Regions from separate parts of the Paraburkholderia strydomiana genome, predicted to be linked through region 1. Evidence: riboswitches for the same ligand, from Rfam matches in the RefSeq annotation. Region 1 holds a riboswitch; each other region holds the start of a gene.

Region 1 (5,233 bases):
GAATCAGCGCGAGTTTCTTGTCCGCGTTGTCAAGCGAGCGCAGGCGGCACCAGCGGCGGCTCAACTCGGCAATAAAGTCTACGCGTTCGCGATCGGGCTGATAACGCACCACGTCGACTTCCGTATGCGGACAGCGATACGCGAGTCCTTTGAAACTGATCGCGCGCGTGATGATGCGCCCGTCCACTTCGGGCAGCGCAATATGCATGGCGATGTCGCGCGAATTAAGGCCCTGATTGTCCTTAAGCCAGTCCTCGCGGTTGCCGCCGCTCAGAATCACCTGAAGCACAGGCGCGTCGCCGGCGAGCGCGAGCGGTTCGGGATCATCGATCGCAGAAGCGGCGAACGCTGTTGTGTTGAGTACGAGCGCCGCGTCATGTTGCGCGCACAACGACTGCACGACTTCGCGACTCACCGCGTCCTTCAACGACGTAATCGCGATTGGCAGCGGGTTCACGCCTTGTGCGTCGAGAGCTTCGATCAGCGCGTCGAACACCGCTGTGTTGGCCGCCTGAAGATGCGCCTTGTAGAACAGTATCGCCGCGACGGGCGCATCGTGCCGCCAGCGCGCTTGCCAGTCGGCGATTGTCGGCGTGTCGCGTTGTGGATGGTAAAGCGACGCGGCCGGCAACGCGCGGGGCGGCGCAGGCTCGTGTCCCCAACCGAGCGCGCGATGCGCGATGCAGCGCAGAAACGCCTCGGCATTCTGGGGACCGCCTTCCCGCAAATAACGCCACAACTGATGGCACAGATCCGCGTCCGCGGTGCTGCGCGCAAGCAGATTGGGATCTTCCTGCAGATCGCCCGAAAACATCGCGAGCGTTTGCTGTTTGCGCTCCGCTAGCGCGACGACCTGTTCGATACCGTACGGCCAATACGCTTCGCCGCCAAGATGATCGACTACGACGACGCGCGCGTGTTGCAGCACATCTTCGACGTAGAAATCCACCGACGCCGGTTGCCGCAGATACGTCACGTTCGCGAGGCGCACGCTCGGAAAGCCGTCGCCGAGACGAGGAAACACGCTTGCCAGCAGCGACAACGTGGTGTCCGCAGAACTGAGCACGACGATATCCGCAGGCCGCTGATCGATACGGATCACGCCTTGCGTATCGTCGACGAAACCGCCCGGCGTGGTGCGCAGAAGATGCATGTGCGCTTACGCCTGCTGCGCTGCGACGCCCGGCACCTGAGCGTTCGACACGCCCAGCGCCGCGTCGAACGCGCGCTGCAGCGCGGCTTGATCGAGGTCTTCACCGATCAGCACGAAGCGGCTTTCGCCCGCCTCGCCAGGTTGCCAGCGCCGGTCGAAATAGCTGTCGAAGCGCCGGCCCACGCCCTGAATCACGAGACGCATTGCTGCGCCCGGCAACGCCGCGAAACCCTTTACACGGTAGATCGTGTTGCTCTGAACAAGCGTTTGCAGTGCGGCGATTACTGCTTCACGCGACAGCACGTTTGCATGCACCACTACCGAATCGAATTCATCGTGGTGATGGTCCGCGTCGTCCGCCGAACCGTGATGGTCGTGGCGCAAGTGAATCGTTTCTTCCGATGCGGCTTCGAGTCCGAACAGCGTGTGCAGATCGAGCTGCCCCATGTGCGCGCGCACGACCTTCACTTGCGGCGGAATCTCCTCGCGGATCACGGCTTCGACCGCATTCTGACGAACCTCATCGAGCAGATCTGTTTTGTTCAGAATCACCAGATCGGCCGAAGCCAACTGATCTTCGAACAATTCGTGCAGCGGCGATTCATGATCCAGATTCGGATCGGCTTTGCGCTGCGCATCGACAGCGAGCGGGTTTTCTGCGAACTGGCCGCTCGCGGCAGCGGGACCGTCGACCACGGTAATCACCGCATCGACGGTGAAACTGTTTTTGATCTGCGGCCAGTTGAACGCCTGTACGAGAGGCTTCGGCAACGCGAGACCCGATGTCTCGATCAGCACATGGTCGATCTGCTCACGGCGCTCAACGAGCTTTTCCATCACCGGAAAGAACTCCTCCTGCACCGTGCAGCAGAGGCAACCGTTCGCGAGTTCATACAATTGCCCTTCCGTTTCGACGCCATTCTCGTCGCAACCGATGCCGCAACCCTTCAGGATTTCGCCGTCGATTCCAAGTTCGCCGAACTCGTTGACGATCACCGCGATGCGCTTGCCGCCCGCGTGCTGAAGAATGTGCCGCAACAGAGTGGTTTTGCCGCTGCCGAGAAAGCCCGTGACGATGGTGACGGGGATCTTGCGCATTTGAGTTTGCATCGTGAGGTCCATCCCAGGAGTTGCAGGCGCCGGCCGGCGTAGTCCGCACGCATGAGGTTCAGCGCGTGCCTCGGGCATGAACGACGGCCTTGCTACAACAGGAAAAACGCAGAAAACGGGTGTGAGGGCATGAGCGCAGCGCCGCATCCCCGCGGCGTTCGCCCTTCGTGTTCCGGCCGGTATCCGGGCTGGCGAAAGCGCCGCTTCCCCTTCCCGGACGAGTGATTTCTCGCCCAGTGGTGATATGCCCACGCGGCCTTGCGCGTGGACACCGAAGCCGGCACTGCGACGCCACGCGAACCGCCGTGACGTCACTTTTCGCTTACCGTTGCGGGGGCAGCACAGGTTGACCCAAACCGTGACAGGCGGGCGCCCTGTTTCCCGTTTAACTGCATGCGCACGAGCGCGCACACGAGCACCAGAAGTGCGTGCGAGTTTAGGCCGACCGTCTGGCGCCGTCAAGGAAACGCGGGCCCGGCGCGCTTATCGCACGGGCTTCTCGTGTGCTATCGTATGCGCGCGTTTGGTGCCCGCACATGCATTCGCGTGTGCAGTTAAACGGGAAACAGGCAGCGCTCCCGCGCTCAACCTGTGCTGTCCCCGCAACGGTAAGCGACCTGCGGTGCAATGTTCATGCTGCACCGCGCATGCGTTTTCGATGCCACTGTCCGATACATTCGAATGAATGCGGGCGGGAAGGCAAAGCGCGTGAGGCCGCCAGCCCGGATACCGGCCAGATGCGGAGGCGACCGTGCGTTTCTCGACGTCACGCCGCCGGCAGCCGGAATCCGCGAGGGACGGATGTGAAGGCGCTGAAGCACTATCTGGCAACCGGGTTCGCACCCGCGCGTGCCGTCGTGCGTGAAGACACCGCTTGAATGACTTCGATCTCCAATCACCTGGGCCCGTTCGCGTGCCGCACTGCATGGCGTACGCCGGCGGAGCGCGCAACGTCGTTGCCGTGCACGGTTAGCGAGGCGCGATGACACGCGCGTGGCTGATCGGCGCAGGGCCCGGCGACGTCGAACTGATGACGTTGAAGGCAACGCGCGCCCTCGGACAAGCCGACGTGATACTCGTCGACGATCTCGTCAATCCCGACGTGCTGCAATTCGCGCGCGCCGACGCGTCCATTGTTTATGTCGGCAAACGCGGCGGTCATCCGTCGACGCCGCAAGAAGGCATCGTCGCGCAAATGCTCGATCATCTGCATGCTGGGCGCGGCGTCGCGCGACTCAAGGGCGGCGATCCGTTCGTATTCGGCAGAGGCGGCGAAGAGCAGCAGGCGCTGCATGCGGCCGGAATCGAGGTGGAGATCATCAGCGGTATCACAGCCGGAATCGCGGCGCCCGCAGCTATCGGCATTCCGGTTACACACCGCGATCACGCGCAAGGCGTGATCTTCGTGACCGGCCACGGTGCGGGCAGCAGCGAGCCGGACTGGGGCGCGCTCGCCGCCACTCACATGACGCTCGTCATCTACATGGGCATGCGGCGGCTGAAGGATATCGTCAGCGCATTGCTCGCAGCCGGCATGCGCGCCGACACGCCGTGTGCGGCGATCGAATCGGCTACGCGTCCCGAGCAACGCCATGCGCTTTCGACGCTTGGTGAATTCGCCGATGCCGTCGCGCGCGCGGGACTCGGCTCGCCTGCGATCGTGGTGATAGGCGGCGTGGCGTCGCTCGCGCTCGCGCGTGCCGCCGCGGCAAGCTCATCAGATGCGGCATCTTCGCCGGACGCGAAATGAAAACGCTTAGCGTGGGCATCGGTTGCCGCCTGTACACATCGGCGGACGAGATCGAAACGGCGGTGCGCGCCGCGCTCGGTTCGCACACGTTCGAACAGATTGCAACGGTAGCCTCTATTGAAACGAAAGCCGACGAGCCGGGCCTGCTGGAGTTCTGCGCGCGTCACGGGTTCACGCTGCAAGTGTTCAGCCGCGAGCAGATTCTCGCGATTGACGTTCACGAACCGTCGGCTGCCGCGCGCGAGCATCTCGGCGTGGACGGCGTATGCGAACCGTGCGCGCTGCTTGCGGTGGCCGCCCGTTGCACCGCACATCTGATCGCTCGCAAAACCGTTTACGCTGGTGTCACCGTGGCGATCGCATCGACCGCACCAGCGCCAGCACACAGTGTCACCACCATCTCACAGGACCTTCCATGAAGACCGATCCCGAATCGCATCAACGCATGACCGAACGCCGGCGCGAAGGCCACGAAAAAAAGCAGGCCAACGCGACCGTCGAAAAGGGCCTGCTGATCGTCAACACCGGCACCGGCAAGGGCAAGACAACCGCCGCTTTCGGCATGGCTGTGCGTGTGCTCGGCCACGGCATGCGGCTTGGCGTCGTGCAGTTCATCAAGGGCGCGCTGCATACGTCGGAGCGCGACTTCCTCGGCGCTATTGCCAACTGTGACTTCGTGACGATGGGCGACGGCTACACCTGGAACACGCAGAACCGCGACGCCGACATGGCCACCGCACGCAAAGGCTGGGACGAAGCACGCAGGATGATCGAAAGCGGCGACTATCAGATGGTCATCCTCGACGAACTGAACACCGTGCTCAAGTACGAATATCTGCCGCTCGACGAAGTGCTGTCCGTCATCAACGCGCGTCCGGCGATGCTGCATGTGGTCGTGACCGGCCGCCACGCGCCCGATGCGCTGATCGAAGCCGCCGACCTCGTCACCGAAATGCGCATCGTCAAGCATCCGTACCGCGAGCAAGGCGTGAAAGCGCAGCGCGGCGTGGAGTTCTGAACGTGTCCGCCTGCCCTGCGCTCTTTATCAGCGCGCCCGCGTCGGGTCAAGGCAAGACCACGATCACTGCGGGCCTCGCGCGCTACCATCGGCGACTGGGACGGCGTGTGCGCGTGTTCAAGACCGGGCCCGACTTTCTCGATCCGATGATCCTTGCGCGCGCAAGCGGCGCGCCCGTGCTGTCGCTGGATCTGTGGATGGT
Region 2 (5,233 bases), on a different contig from region 1:
GTGCCGACAGGACTGGCGGCAGGGCGTCTCGGCAACTTCATCAACGGCGAGTTGTGGGGGCGCGTGACCGATCCGTCGGCGCCGTGGGCGATGCTCTTTCCAGGCGCCGCGCCCGACGACGCCGCATGGCTCGCCGCGCATCCGCAACTGGCCGCGCAATGGAAGCTGAACGAAGTCTTCACGCAATATCACATGCTGCCGCGTCACCCGTCAGAGCTGTATGAGATCGCGCTCGAGGGCGTCGCGCTTTTCTTCGTGCTGTTCTTCTTCTCGCGTAAGCCAAGGCCGCTCGGCGCTATTTCGGCGGTGTTCCTGATCGGTTATGGCCTCGCGCGCTTTACGGTCGAATTCGCCCGTGAGCCCGACGACTTCCTGGGCCTGCTTGCCATGGGTCTCTCCATGGGCCAATGGCTTTCGTTGCCGATGATCCTCGTTGGCATTGCGATGCTCGTGTGGTCGTATCGTCGCAGTCCCGGCGAACCTGCGCACGCGCTGCCGTAGCGCGGCACGTTGTGCTCTGAATAGAAAACGCCACGGCATGCCGTGGCGTTTTTCTTTTGCCGCCGCATGGGGCGGCAGGTGGACAGCGCATTACTTCATCTGCACCGAGCCCGACACATTCACCGTTACCGTCGACGTGCCGCCTTCAATCGGCACAGCGGCCGACATCTTGGCGTCGGCGCCCATGGCGCGCGCGCTCATCATCATGACGGGCCGCGGCATGGCGCCGTTATGTCCGACGTTGACCTCGCGAATCGAATAACCGCTGTAGCCGAACGCCTGCGCGGACGAAGCCGCCTGCTCACGGAACGATTTGATTGCATCGCCAGTCAGCTTTTGTTCAGCGGCGCGCTGCGCCGCGGGCGACAGCGAGAACTGCACATTGCCGACCTGCATGATGGGCGCCATTTGCCCTGCAAGCTTCGACGCCGCGGCGAAGTCGTGCGATTCGAGCACGACCTCCGTGCGGCCGCGCCATGCGGAGATACGGCCATCGCGATCGGTAGACGGGTAAATCGAGAACGAACCTGTGCGTGCGGTCACGCCACTCACGCCTTTGGCTTTTTGCAATGCCGAATCGGCACGCTGGTTCAGCGTTGAAGTAAGAGCCGACGGATCGCTCGCTTCCTGCTCGTAAAAGAGCGTGATTTCGACGACGTCTTGAGGCACTTCCGCGCTGGCCTGCGCGTTCAGCGACAGCACGCCGGCCGGTTGATAGGGCGCGACGCTCTGCGCGCGTGCCATAGCGGGCGTGAGCACGAGGGCTGCAGGCGCGGCGCAGACGAGCGCGAAAGCGAGTGCACGTGCGGTGTTTTTCATCTGTGTGGAACTCCTTGCTTGAACAGGATTGCGCACGATCCGGCAGGCGCGATGCAACGGCACGGCGCTGTGTGCGCCGTTGGTAGTCCGTTTGCAAGTGCGTTAGGCGCTTGTAACCTGAGCTTGGTTCCCCAATTTAACCGTGCGATGAGCATCGGTGAGCGACATCGTTCGTGGCGCCGTTGCAGCAAGCACCGGCGAACTCAGGCGAGTCGCTTCGTGATGAAGCGCCACTCGGCTTCGGTGACGGGCGTGATGGACAGACGGTTGCCTCTCGCCAGCACGCGCATGTCTTTCAGCTCGTCGTGCTCGCGCAATGCGGCGAGCGGAATCAACGGAACCTTCTTCTTGAAGACCACGTCGACGAGCAGCCAGCGCGGCGTTTCCTGCGACGACTTGGGATCGTAATAAGGACTCTTCTTGTCGAACTGAGTCGGGTCCGGGTAAGCGGTAGACGCTACCTCGGCGATCCCGGCGATGCCAGGCTCGGGACAACTCGAGTGATAGAACAGCACGCCGTCGCCGACCTGCATCGCGTCGCGCATGAAGTTGCGCGCCTGATAGTTGCGCACGCCGGTCCACGGCAACGTGCGGTGCGGTGCGTTGGCAAGATGGTCGATGCTTGCTTCGTCCGGTTCGGACTTCATTAGCCAGTAGCGCATGAATCGAAAGGAACGTTAAGGTTGGAAAAGCCGGAGCCCAAACAAAAACGGCACCGGACAGTAGTCCGATGCCGTTCCAAATAAGGTCCCCGCCTTGGCCGCTAGGCCGGCATCCTGAACCGGGGGTTCAGAATTGGTCGCAGTTAGCAGCACTTCGGGTACATCAGACAGAGTGACGCGCACGCCCGTGCTACAAATTTCCGCAACCGTGCACATGGCATTGGTTCAAGGAATATATGACCTTGGCGAACCAGGCAGGGAAGCTAAACCGATGAAGCTAAAACCATTCAGGTGAAACGTTTGCCGAGTGTGCTCGTGCATGCTCTCACGCGCTTTGCTCAGCTGCTACGTGTGCCACCTGGTTGAATCTGCAGCCGACCCGAAGACCGGCCACTTCTACTTCCAGACACGTTGCAAACTTGCTGCTTACTGCATGGTGTACTGCTCGATCACAGTACCCAGTTGTTCGTTCATTTGATGCATTGTACGCCTGATTTCTTCAGCGGGAAATGCTTCTCCGTGACGCACGCTCGATTGCAGCTTAAGCAGTTCCGATGCCAGCGACAGCGCAGCCATGACAGCAATACGATCCGTGCCGCGCACGTTGCTGTTATTGCGGATCTTCGACATTTCGGCGTCGACTCGTGCGACTGCTTCAAGCAGCGCGCCTTCCGTTTCCGGCGAGCAGGCGAGGCGATAGGGCACGCCGAGAATCGATACTTCGATCTGCTTGGTGGTCATGCATTTTCTCCATGGCGAGTGGCGTCGCTCTCCGCTTCGACTTCATGCTGAGCGGGCTCGAGCAGATCGAGCTGGTTGTCCGGCTCGTTGTGCCCGCGAGCGCGCGGCAATTTTTCGAGGATCGCATTGAGCCGCACTTGAGCGTCGTCGATCTTGGCCGACAGCGCGTCGCGCTCCGCTTGCAGTGCATCGCGTTCCTCGCGCACCATGGCAAGTTCCGTGCGCGTGGCTTCTGCCTCGGCGCGCGACTGGGCGAGCTGCTCTTCAAGCGCAACACGCGCTTCGTTGTGGCGCTGGCTGATCGCTATCAGCTTGCCGATATTCTGTGAGAGTGTTTCGAGTTCGGTGAGCATGTGCTGCGTCCTCTAAAGACCTCGCATTTTAGCGCGGAATGCCGCACGTTCCGACATTTGTCTCGTTTCGAGACGTAACAACACCGCTTTATGCAGGCTTTTTTCGACTGAAGATGAAAAAGTACTCGTGTGTCACAGATCGCGTCGGACAATACTCTGCTCCTGTCCGAATCATCGCTGTCGTGACCCGCATTCTTGACTGGCCCCGAGGCCGCTCATACACTGGCCGCACTCTGGTGCCCGCGCGCGCAATTCATTGCGCGTGCAGTTAAACGGGAAGCAGGGCGCGCCGTTCACCTGAACGCGCGAACCTGCGCTGCCCCCGCAACGGTAAGCGACCGCATTCGCTTTGCACTTCGTGCTTTGCAGTTCGCGTTTGCAGTTCGATCCCCATCGCGTGTTCCAGTTCAACATGCGAGTGTGCCACTGCGCGTCACGCGTGGGAAGGCGGGATCGAGCGTCGTCAGCCCGGATACCGGCCAGAGGGAGAGGCGCGCGCCCGCGAAATGAAGTCAAAAGCGCTCGCGCCTCGTTACGCGACGGCCTGCGGGGAAGCGGGCCGCGCACGCCATCCACGGGAAACTTCACTCATGCTGTCCCCTATCGCCCGCGCGGCGCTGCTCGCATTTGCAGGGCTGCCGCAGCTCGCGCATGCGCAAGCCGCCGACAGTTTGCCTGCGCCGTCGGTTGCAGTCGCACCTGTCGCACCAGTCGCTACGAGCGCTGTATCCGTCGCTATCGCCGAATCATCGCCTGCTGTTTTGTCGCCCGTCGTCGTCACCGCCGAGCGCGGACCTCAAGCGCTCGCCGACACGATTCCGCAAACGTCGCTATTCGATCAGCAGGACATTGCCGACACCACCGCAACCGATCTGCCGGGTCTGCTGCAACTCGCGCCCGGCGCGCAAATCTCGCGCACAGGTGGCCCCGGTTCGACAGCAAGCCTGTATTTGCGCGGCGCGTCGTCGACGCAATCGCTGATTCTCATCGACGGTGTGCGCGTCGATTCCGTGAGTCTCGGCACCGCGCAAATCGGGCAGATTCCGCTCGATCAGGTCGACCACGTCGAAGTAGTGAACGGCAACGTGTCGGCCTTGTATGGCTCGGGCGCGATCGGAGGCGTGGTCCAGGTGTTCACGAAAGACGGCGGCGATCATCCGCCGCGTTTCAATTTTTCCGTGGGCTACGGCAGCTACCACACGCAGACGCAACAGGTGGGCGCGAACGGCGCGTTGGATAAGGACGGCCGCACGACCTTCAACATCTCGCTCGCGCGTTCGAAAGACGACGGTTTTTCCGCGCTCAATCCTCGTGAGGCGCCGAACGCGAACCCCAATGCGAACGGCTATCTGAACGAGAGCATCTCCGCTTCGCTGCGCCATAAGTTCACCGACAACTGGGACGCGGGCGTCCGCTATCTGCAGTCGAACGGCAACAACAGCTACGACAATGCGTACGGCGAGCCGACCGATCTGAACAATCTGTACACGAAAGTGCGTCAGTTGTCCGCCTTCGCTAACGGCAAGCTAACGGACTGGTGGACCACGCACTTCATCGTTGCGCAGGGCGACGACCGCAGCGTGTCGAACACCAACGGTCTGTATAACGGCCGCTTCGACACCGACAATCGACAGTACACCTGGCAAAACGATTTCGCGCTGGCCGCGCAGCAGAAACTGCAGGTCGGCTACGAGCATCTGGACCAGAGTCTCGACTCCGATACGTTTGCCGCGCCCACTCGTCATGTCGACTCGGGCTTCGCCGGTTATACGGCACGCTTCGGGCGCAACCAGATCCAGGCCAACCTGCGGCGCGACCAGTACTCCGATTTCGGCGGAGCGAACAGTTACTATCTCGGCTATGGCTTCGACATCACGTCGCGCTGGAAGCTAAGCGCAAGCTATTCCAGTTCGTTTCGCGCGCCGAGCTTCGACGATCTGTACTATCCGCTGAGCGGTAGTCCGTCCATCCAGCCGGAGCGCAGTCATTCGATCGAAGCAGCGTTGCAGTACGCATCCAATGCGCTCGGTGTGATGCGTTTGAGTGCTTTCCAGACGCGTTATTCGAATCTGATCGACTATGAGCAGGTGACGCCGGGGATCTATCTGGCCGAAAACGTGGGCCATGCAAAAGTGCAAGGACTCGAAGGATCGTGGA
Region 3 (5,233 bases), on a different contig from region 1:
CGCGCGCTTCATATGCTTGAGCACCGCGCCGACGAAGTCGCCCATTTCGATCAGCGCGATATCGGGTAATGCGTAGTGCGAGCGCATCGCGTCTTCGCTCGCGTTACCTGTACACGCGGCGAGATGCATATAGCCGTTAGCGCGCGCAACGTCGATGCCCTGATGAATCGACGCGATGTAGGCCGAGCACGAAAACGGCCGCACGATGCCGGTCGTGCCCAATATCGACAGGCCGCCCACAATCCCGAGCCGCGGGTTCATCGTTTTGAGCGCGAGCGCTTCGCCGTCCTCAACGCCGATCGTCACTTCGAAACCGCCGCCATAGGCATGCTCGGCAGCGAGTTCTGCAAGATGCTCGCTCATCATTTTGCGCGGCACCGGGTTGATCGCCGGTTCGCCGACGGCGAGCGTCAACCCCGCACGCGTCACCGTGCCCACGCCCGGCCCGGCGCGGAACACCACACCTGGCTCAGGGACCAGACGCACGCGCGCGAACACCACGGCGCCGTGCGTGACATCGGGATCGTCGCCGGCATCCTTGATCGTGCCCGCTTCGGCGCCGTCATCGGTCAACCGGCAGAAGACGAGCGGCATCGGCACATGCTGGCCCTTGGGCAACACGATTTCGGCCACCTCGCTGACCACACCCGCGAGCAGCAGACGCGCGGCCGCCAGCGACGTGGCGGTTGCACAACTGCCGGTCGTGTAGCCGCTGCGCAGCGGTGCGGGTTGTTCAGGCGTTTCGTCGCGCATGAGCGTCACGCCGATGAAGCAGCGTTGAGGTTATCGGCAACACTATGGACGCCGTTGGCAGCGCAACGCTTCACCGCATCGTACAAGGTGATCGGCAGCGCTTGCCGCCACGTATCGAAGCCACCGAGCGGCTGAGCGTCCGCAAGCGCGATTCGCGTGAGCGTGCCGCCATGTTTGTCACGCCATGCGGCGAGCGCCGCCTCGCCTTGCAGCGTGACCGCGTTCGCGACCAGCCGGCCGCCGTCGCGCAAATTGTCCCAGCACGTTTCGAGCACGCCGGGCACTGTTACGCCGCCGCCAATGAACACCGCGTGCGGCGCGGCTAACCCTTCGAGCGCTTGCGGCGCGCGGGCCGCTACGAGTTGCAAGCCCGGCACGCCCAACGCATCGCGATTGTGCTCGATGAAGCGCTGACGCTCCGCGTGCCCTTCGATGGCGATCGCCCGGCAAGTCGGATGCGCGCGCATCCACTCGATGCCGATCGAGCCGCTGCCCGCACCCACGTCCCACAACAATTCGCCGGGCGTCGGTGCAAGTCGCGCGAGCGTGATCGCTCGCACATCGCGTTTGGTGAGCTGGCCGTCGTGACGGAACGCGTCGTCGGGCAGGCCGCAGGTGAGCGGCAGGCGCGGCGCGCCTTCGGTGGCGCGGCATTCGAGCGCGACCAGGTTCAGCGCGGCGACATCGCCCGGGGACCATTGATCCGCGCGGCCGTCGATGCGCCGCTCGTCGTCGCCGCCAAGGTGTTCGAACACGGTCATCCGCGTTGCGCCGAAACCTCGCGCGCTCAGCAGGTCGGCAAGCGCGGCGGGTGTGCGCCCGTCCGCGCTGAGCACGAACACGCGTGCGCGGTCATGCAAATAAGCGTTCAGCGTGGGCAACGGCCGACCAACCACCGACACCGTGGCCACATCCTGCAACGGCCAGCCGAGCCGCGCCGCCGCGAGCGATAACGACGACGGCGCGGGCAACACGCGCAGTTCGCTGGGCGGCAACTGCCGAGCCAGCGTCGCGCCGACGCCGAACAGCATCGGATCGCCGCTCGCCAGCACGCAAACGGGGCCGCCGCGCTCGGCCAGAAGCGGCGCGAGATCGAATGGGCGCGGCCACTCGGCGCGGCGCGCGGCCAGCCGCGCGGGCAACATCGACAGATGACGTTCGCCGCCGTAAATCACCGACGCCTCGAGCAACGCACGCCGTGCGGGCCGCCCCAAACCGGCGAAGCCGTCGTCGCCAATGCCCACTATCGTCAGCCACGCCGACATGCACCCTTCCTCATTTTGTATCTCAAACAATGCACTGCGCCACGCCGGTCAAAGCGTCCAGCCTCGTTGTGCTATCCGAAAAAAGGCATAATACAGCCGCCGGTGCCCTTCGGGGCCTAACAGGGAACACAGCGGGAAGATTACCGCTGTGGCTGCCCCCGCAACTGTATGCAGCGAGTCCGCCTGCGCTTGGCGCCACTGGTTAAACCGGGAAGGCCGCAGCGGACGACGACCTGCCAGCCAGGAGACCTGCCGGCCAGACTGTTCGTGCCAGCCAACATCGGGCGGGGTGTACCGATGCCGCAGCAATGCCGTTTTGACCGCTTGCTCGGGCCGTCGCGCGACGCTAACCCGGTGTCCGTCTTGAATCCAGCTTCGCCCTCCACTGTCTTGCCCGACGCGGCATCTGCGCTGCGGCCCTCGGCGTGTCCGGGCCTGCTGCGGATCGTGGCGGCGCGCGACGGCGGTATTTGTCGGATCAAGCTGCCAGGCGGCGAATTGAGCGCGGCTCAAGCCGAAGCGATCGCCAACGCGAGCGCGCAGCATACGGCGGGTGTGATCGAACTGACGAATCGCGCGAATCTGCAATTGCGCGGTGTTCGGGCCGGCCATGAAGCTGCGCTGGTCGCCACGCTGATCGATGCGGGGCTCGGACCGAGCGCTGCAAGCGGCTCTGCAGGAGCGGGCGGTAGCGCGCCGACCGATTCCGTCGAAGACGATCACGATCACGGTCACGATCGCGATCGCGATCGAAACGCGCACGCACTCGATGCAGCCGCCGCTGACGACGTGCGCAACGTCATGATCAGCCCCACTGCCGGACGCGACCCATGCGCACTGTTCGACACCAGACCTCTGTGCACCGCCCTTCTCACGCTGCTGCAAAGTGAAGCGCGTTTCGCGGCACTATCGCCGAAATTCGCGTTATTGGTCGACGGCGGCGAGCGGCTCGCGAGAGTGGACCACCCGCATGACGTGTGGCTCGCGGCAGCACAAGATTCGGCCGGAGCGGTGCGCTTCGTGTTCGGGCTCGCGGGCTGCCCGACCGTGGATGCAAACGCGAGCGCAAACACGCACATCGGCGGGAAGTCACCATCATCAGGCAACGCTGCGAACTCGTCCGAAAGATTGCATGCGGATGCGACAGGCGCGTTGGCCTCGGTGCTGCCGTCGCAAGTTCCGGCGCTCGTGCGCGCGTTGCTGCATACGTTTCTCGATCTTGCCGCTGCCGACGCCACGCGTATGCGTCACCTGCTCGACACGCATTCGGCGGACGCGATATTGCAGCATGCGCAAACCTACGTGGATTTTCCATTGACACGCGACGCGACGCTCGCCGGCTGGCGTCGCAGCACGACCGCCGATGCCTCGCTGCGCCTCGGCGCACATGAGCAACGCGCCGCGGATACATGGCATGCCGGCGGTCAACCGCCGCTCGGCCGTATCGATGCGGCCACGCTGCACGGCCTCGCCGCGCTCGCGCAACAACATGGCGACGGCACGCTGCGCATCACGCCGTGGCAAAGCGTGCTGCTGCCCGATATCCGGACGCTCTCAGTGCCCGTTGTGCTTGCCGCGCTGAACGCGCTGGGCCTCGCATGCGATTGCGCCGAAGCCATCACACACCTGATCGCGTGCGCCGGTTCCACTGGCTGCGCGAAAAGCCTCGCGGATACCAAAGCCGACGCATTGAATCTCGCGAAGCGCCTGCCCGCCGGCGTCGACGTGCATTTGAGCGGATGCCCGCGCTCATGTGCTGCCGCGCATTGCGCGCCGTTTACGATGCTCGCCGCGGCGCCCGGCATGTATGACCTTTTTCGACGCGACCAGGGCCCCGGCTTCGGTCGATGCGTCGCGCGCCAACTGACAGTCGAACAGGCCGCCGAGACGATCGCGCGCCTTGTTCGAAGCGACACATGAGTGACACCGATGCTTGATTACATTCGCGACGGTCAGGAGATCTATCGCCAGTCTTTCGCGACGATCCGCGCCGAAGCCGACCTGTCGCGCATTCCTGCCGACCTCGAAAAACTCGCGGTGCGCGTGATCCACGCGTGCGGGATGGTCGATGTGATCGACGATCTCGCGTTCTCCGAACATGCCGGCACAGCAGGCCGCACGGCGCTCGCGCAAGGCGCGCCGATTCTCTGCGACGCCGGCATGGTCGCGCAAGGCATCACGCGCGCGCGGTTGCCGGCGAACAACGACGTGATCTGCACACTCACACATGAACGAGTGCCTGCACTCGCCCGCGAACTCGGCAATACGCGCTCGGCCGCCGCGCTCGAATTGTGGCGCCCGCATCTGGGCGGCAGCGTCGTCGTGATCGGCAATGCGCCGACTGCCCTCTTCCATCTGCTCGATATGCTCGACGCCGGTGCGCCGAAGCCCGCGCTGATTCTGGGCTTTCCGGTCGGCTTTGTCGGCGCAGCGGAATCGAAAGCGATGCTCGCAGAGAATAGCCGTGGCGTGCCGTATGTCGTCGTGCATGGCCGGCGCGGCGGCAGCGCGATGGCTGCGGCCGCTGTCAACGCGCTGGCAACGGAGGTCGAATAAATGACGGCGCAACAACGTGCAGGGCGTCTATATGGACTCGGTGTCGGTCCAGGAGACCCGGAACTCATCACGCTAAAGGCATTGCGTCTGCTCAAGGCAGCAGCCGTAGTCGCCTACTTCGTCGCGAAAGGCAAGAAGGGCAACGCGTTCAGCATCATCGAGGCGCATTTGCACGACACGCAGCAGCAACTGCCGCTCGTGTATCCCGTCACGACCGAAGCGCTTGAGCCGCCGCTCTCGTATGAAGCGATCATTGCCGACTTCTACGACACCGCGGCCGACATAGTCGGGGCGCATCTGGATGCGGGGCGCGACGTCGCCGTGATCTGCGAAGGCGATCCGTTCTTCTACGGCTCGTACATGTATCTGCACGACCGGCTCGCGGCGCGCTACGAGAGCGAAGTGGTGCCGGGCGTCTGCTCGATGCTCGGCGGCGCGGCCGTGCTCGGTGCGCCGCTCGTGTATCGCAACCAGAGCCTGTCGGTGCTCTCGGGCGTGCTGCCGGAAGACGAACTGCGCCGCCGTCTTGCGGATGCAGACGCCGCTGTCGTGATGAAACTCGGGCGCAATTTCGACAAGGTGCGGCGCGTGCTCGGCGAACTCGGACTCGCGCACCGCGCGCTGTACGTCGAGCGGGCGACGATGGGCAACCAGCGTAT

Evidence for each region. A riboswitch is a leader RNA that binds a small molecule or an ion and turns the genes downstream of it on or off. The one in region 1 is predicted to bind cobalamin.
Region 2: another riboswitch for cobalamin. It lies ahead of J2W46_RS13925 (TonB-dependent receptor plug domain-containing protein); the one in region 1 lies ahead of cobA (uroporphyrinogen-III C-methyltransferase).
Region 3: another riboswitch for cobalamin. It lies ahead of cobG (precorrin-3B synthase); the one in region 1 lies ahead of cobA (uroporphyrinogen-III C-methyltransferase).

Annotation. Positions count from the first base shown of each region.
Region 1 is NZ_JAVDVL010000012.1:218,974-224,206, reverse strand. Features, by position in the region: gene cobN (cobaltochelatase subunit CobN) at 1-1,153, opposite strand, end outside; gene cobW (cobalamin biosynthesis protein CobW) at 1,160-2,263, opposite strand; cobalamin riboswitch at 2,421-2,701, opposite strand; cobalamin riboswitch at 2,771-3,015, shown strand; gene cobA (uroporphyrinogen-III C-methyltransferase) at 3,246-4,013, shown strand; gene J2W46_RS27505 (cobalamin biosynthesis protein) at 4,010-4,432, shown strand; gene cobO (cob(I)yrinic acid a,c-diamide adenosyltransferase) at 4,429-5,031, shown strand; gene J2W46_RS27495 (cobyrinate a,c-diamide synthase) at 5,034-5,233, shown strand, end outside.
Region 2 is NZ_JAVDVL010000004.1:327,802-333,034, forward strand. Features, by position in the region: gene lgt (prolipoprotein diacylglyceryl transferase) at 1-501, shown strand, start outside; gene J2W46_RS13900 (SIMPL domain-containing protein) at 592-1,320, opposite strand; gene J2W46_RS13905 (EVE domain-containing protein) at 1,524-1,982, opposite strand; RNA gene ssrS (6S RNA) at 2,065-2,246, opposite strand; gene J2W46_RS13915 (cell division protein ZapA) at 2,409-2,723, opposite strand; gene J2W46_RS13920 (ATPase) at 2,720-3,076, opposite strand; cobalamin riboswitch at 3,294-3,574, shown strand; gene J2W46_RS13925 (TonB-dependent receptor plug domain-containing protein) at 3,667-5,233, shown strand, end outside.
Region 3 is NZ_JAVDVL010000001.1:249,092-254,324, forward strand. Features, by position in the region: gene J2W46_RS01125 (cobalt-precorrin-5B (C(1))-methyltransferase) at 1-753, opposite strand, end outside; gene cbiE (precorrin-6y C5,15-methyltransferase (decarboxylating) subunit CbiE) at 759-2,018, opposite strand; cobalamin riboswitch at 2,104-2,289, shown strand; gene cobG (precorrin-3B synthase) at 2,373-3,938, shown strand; gene J2W46_RS01140 (precorrin-8X methylmutase) at 3,948-4,574, shown strand; gene J2W46_RS01145 (precorrin-2 C(20)-methyltransferase) at 4,575-5,233, shown strand, end outside.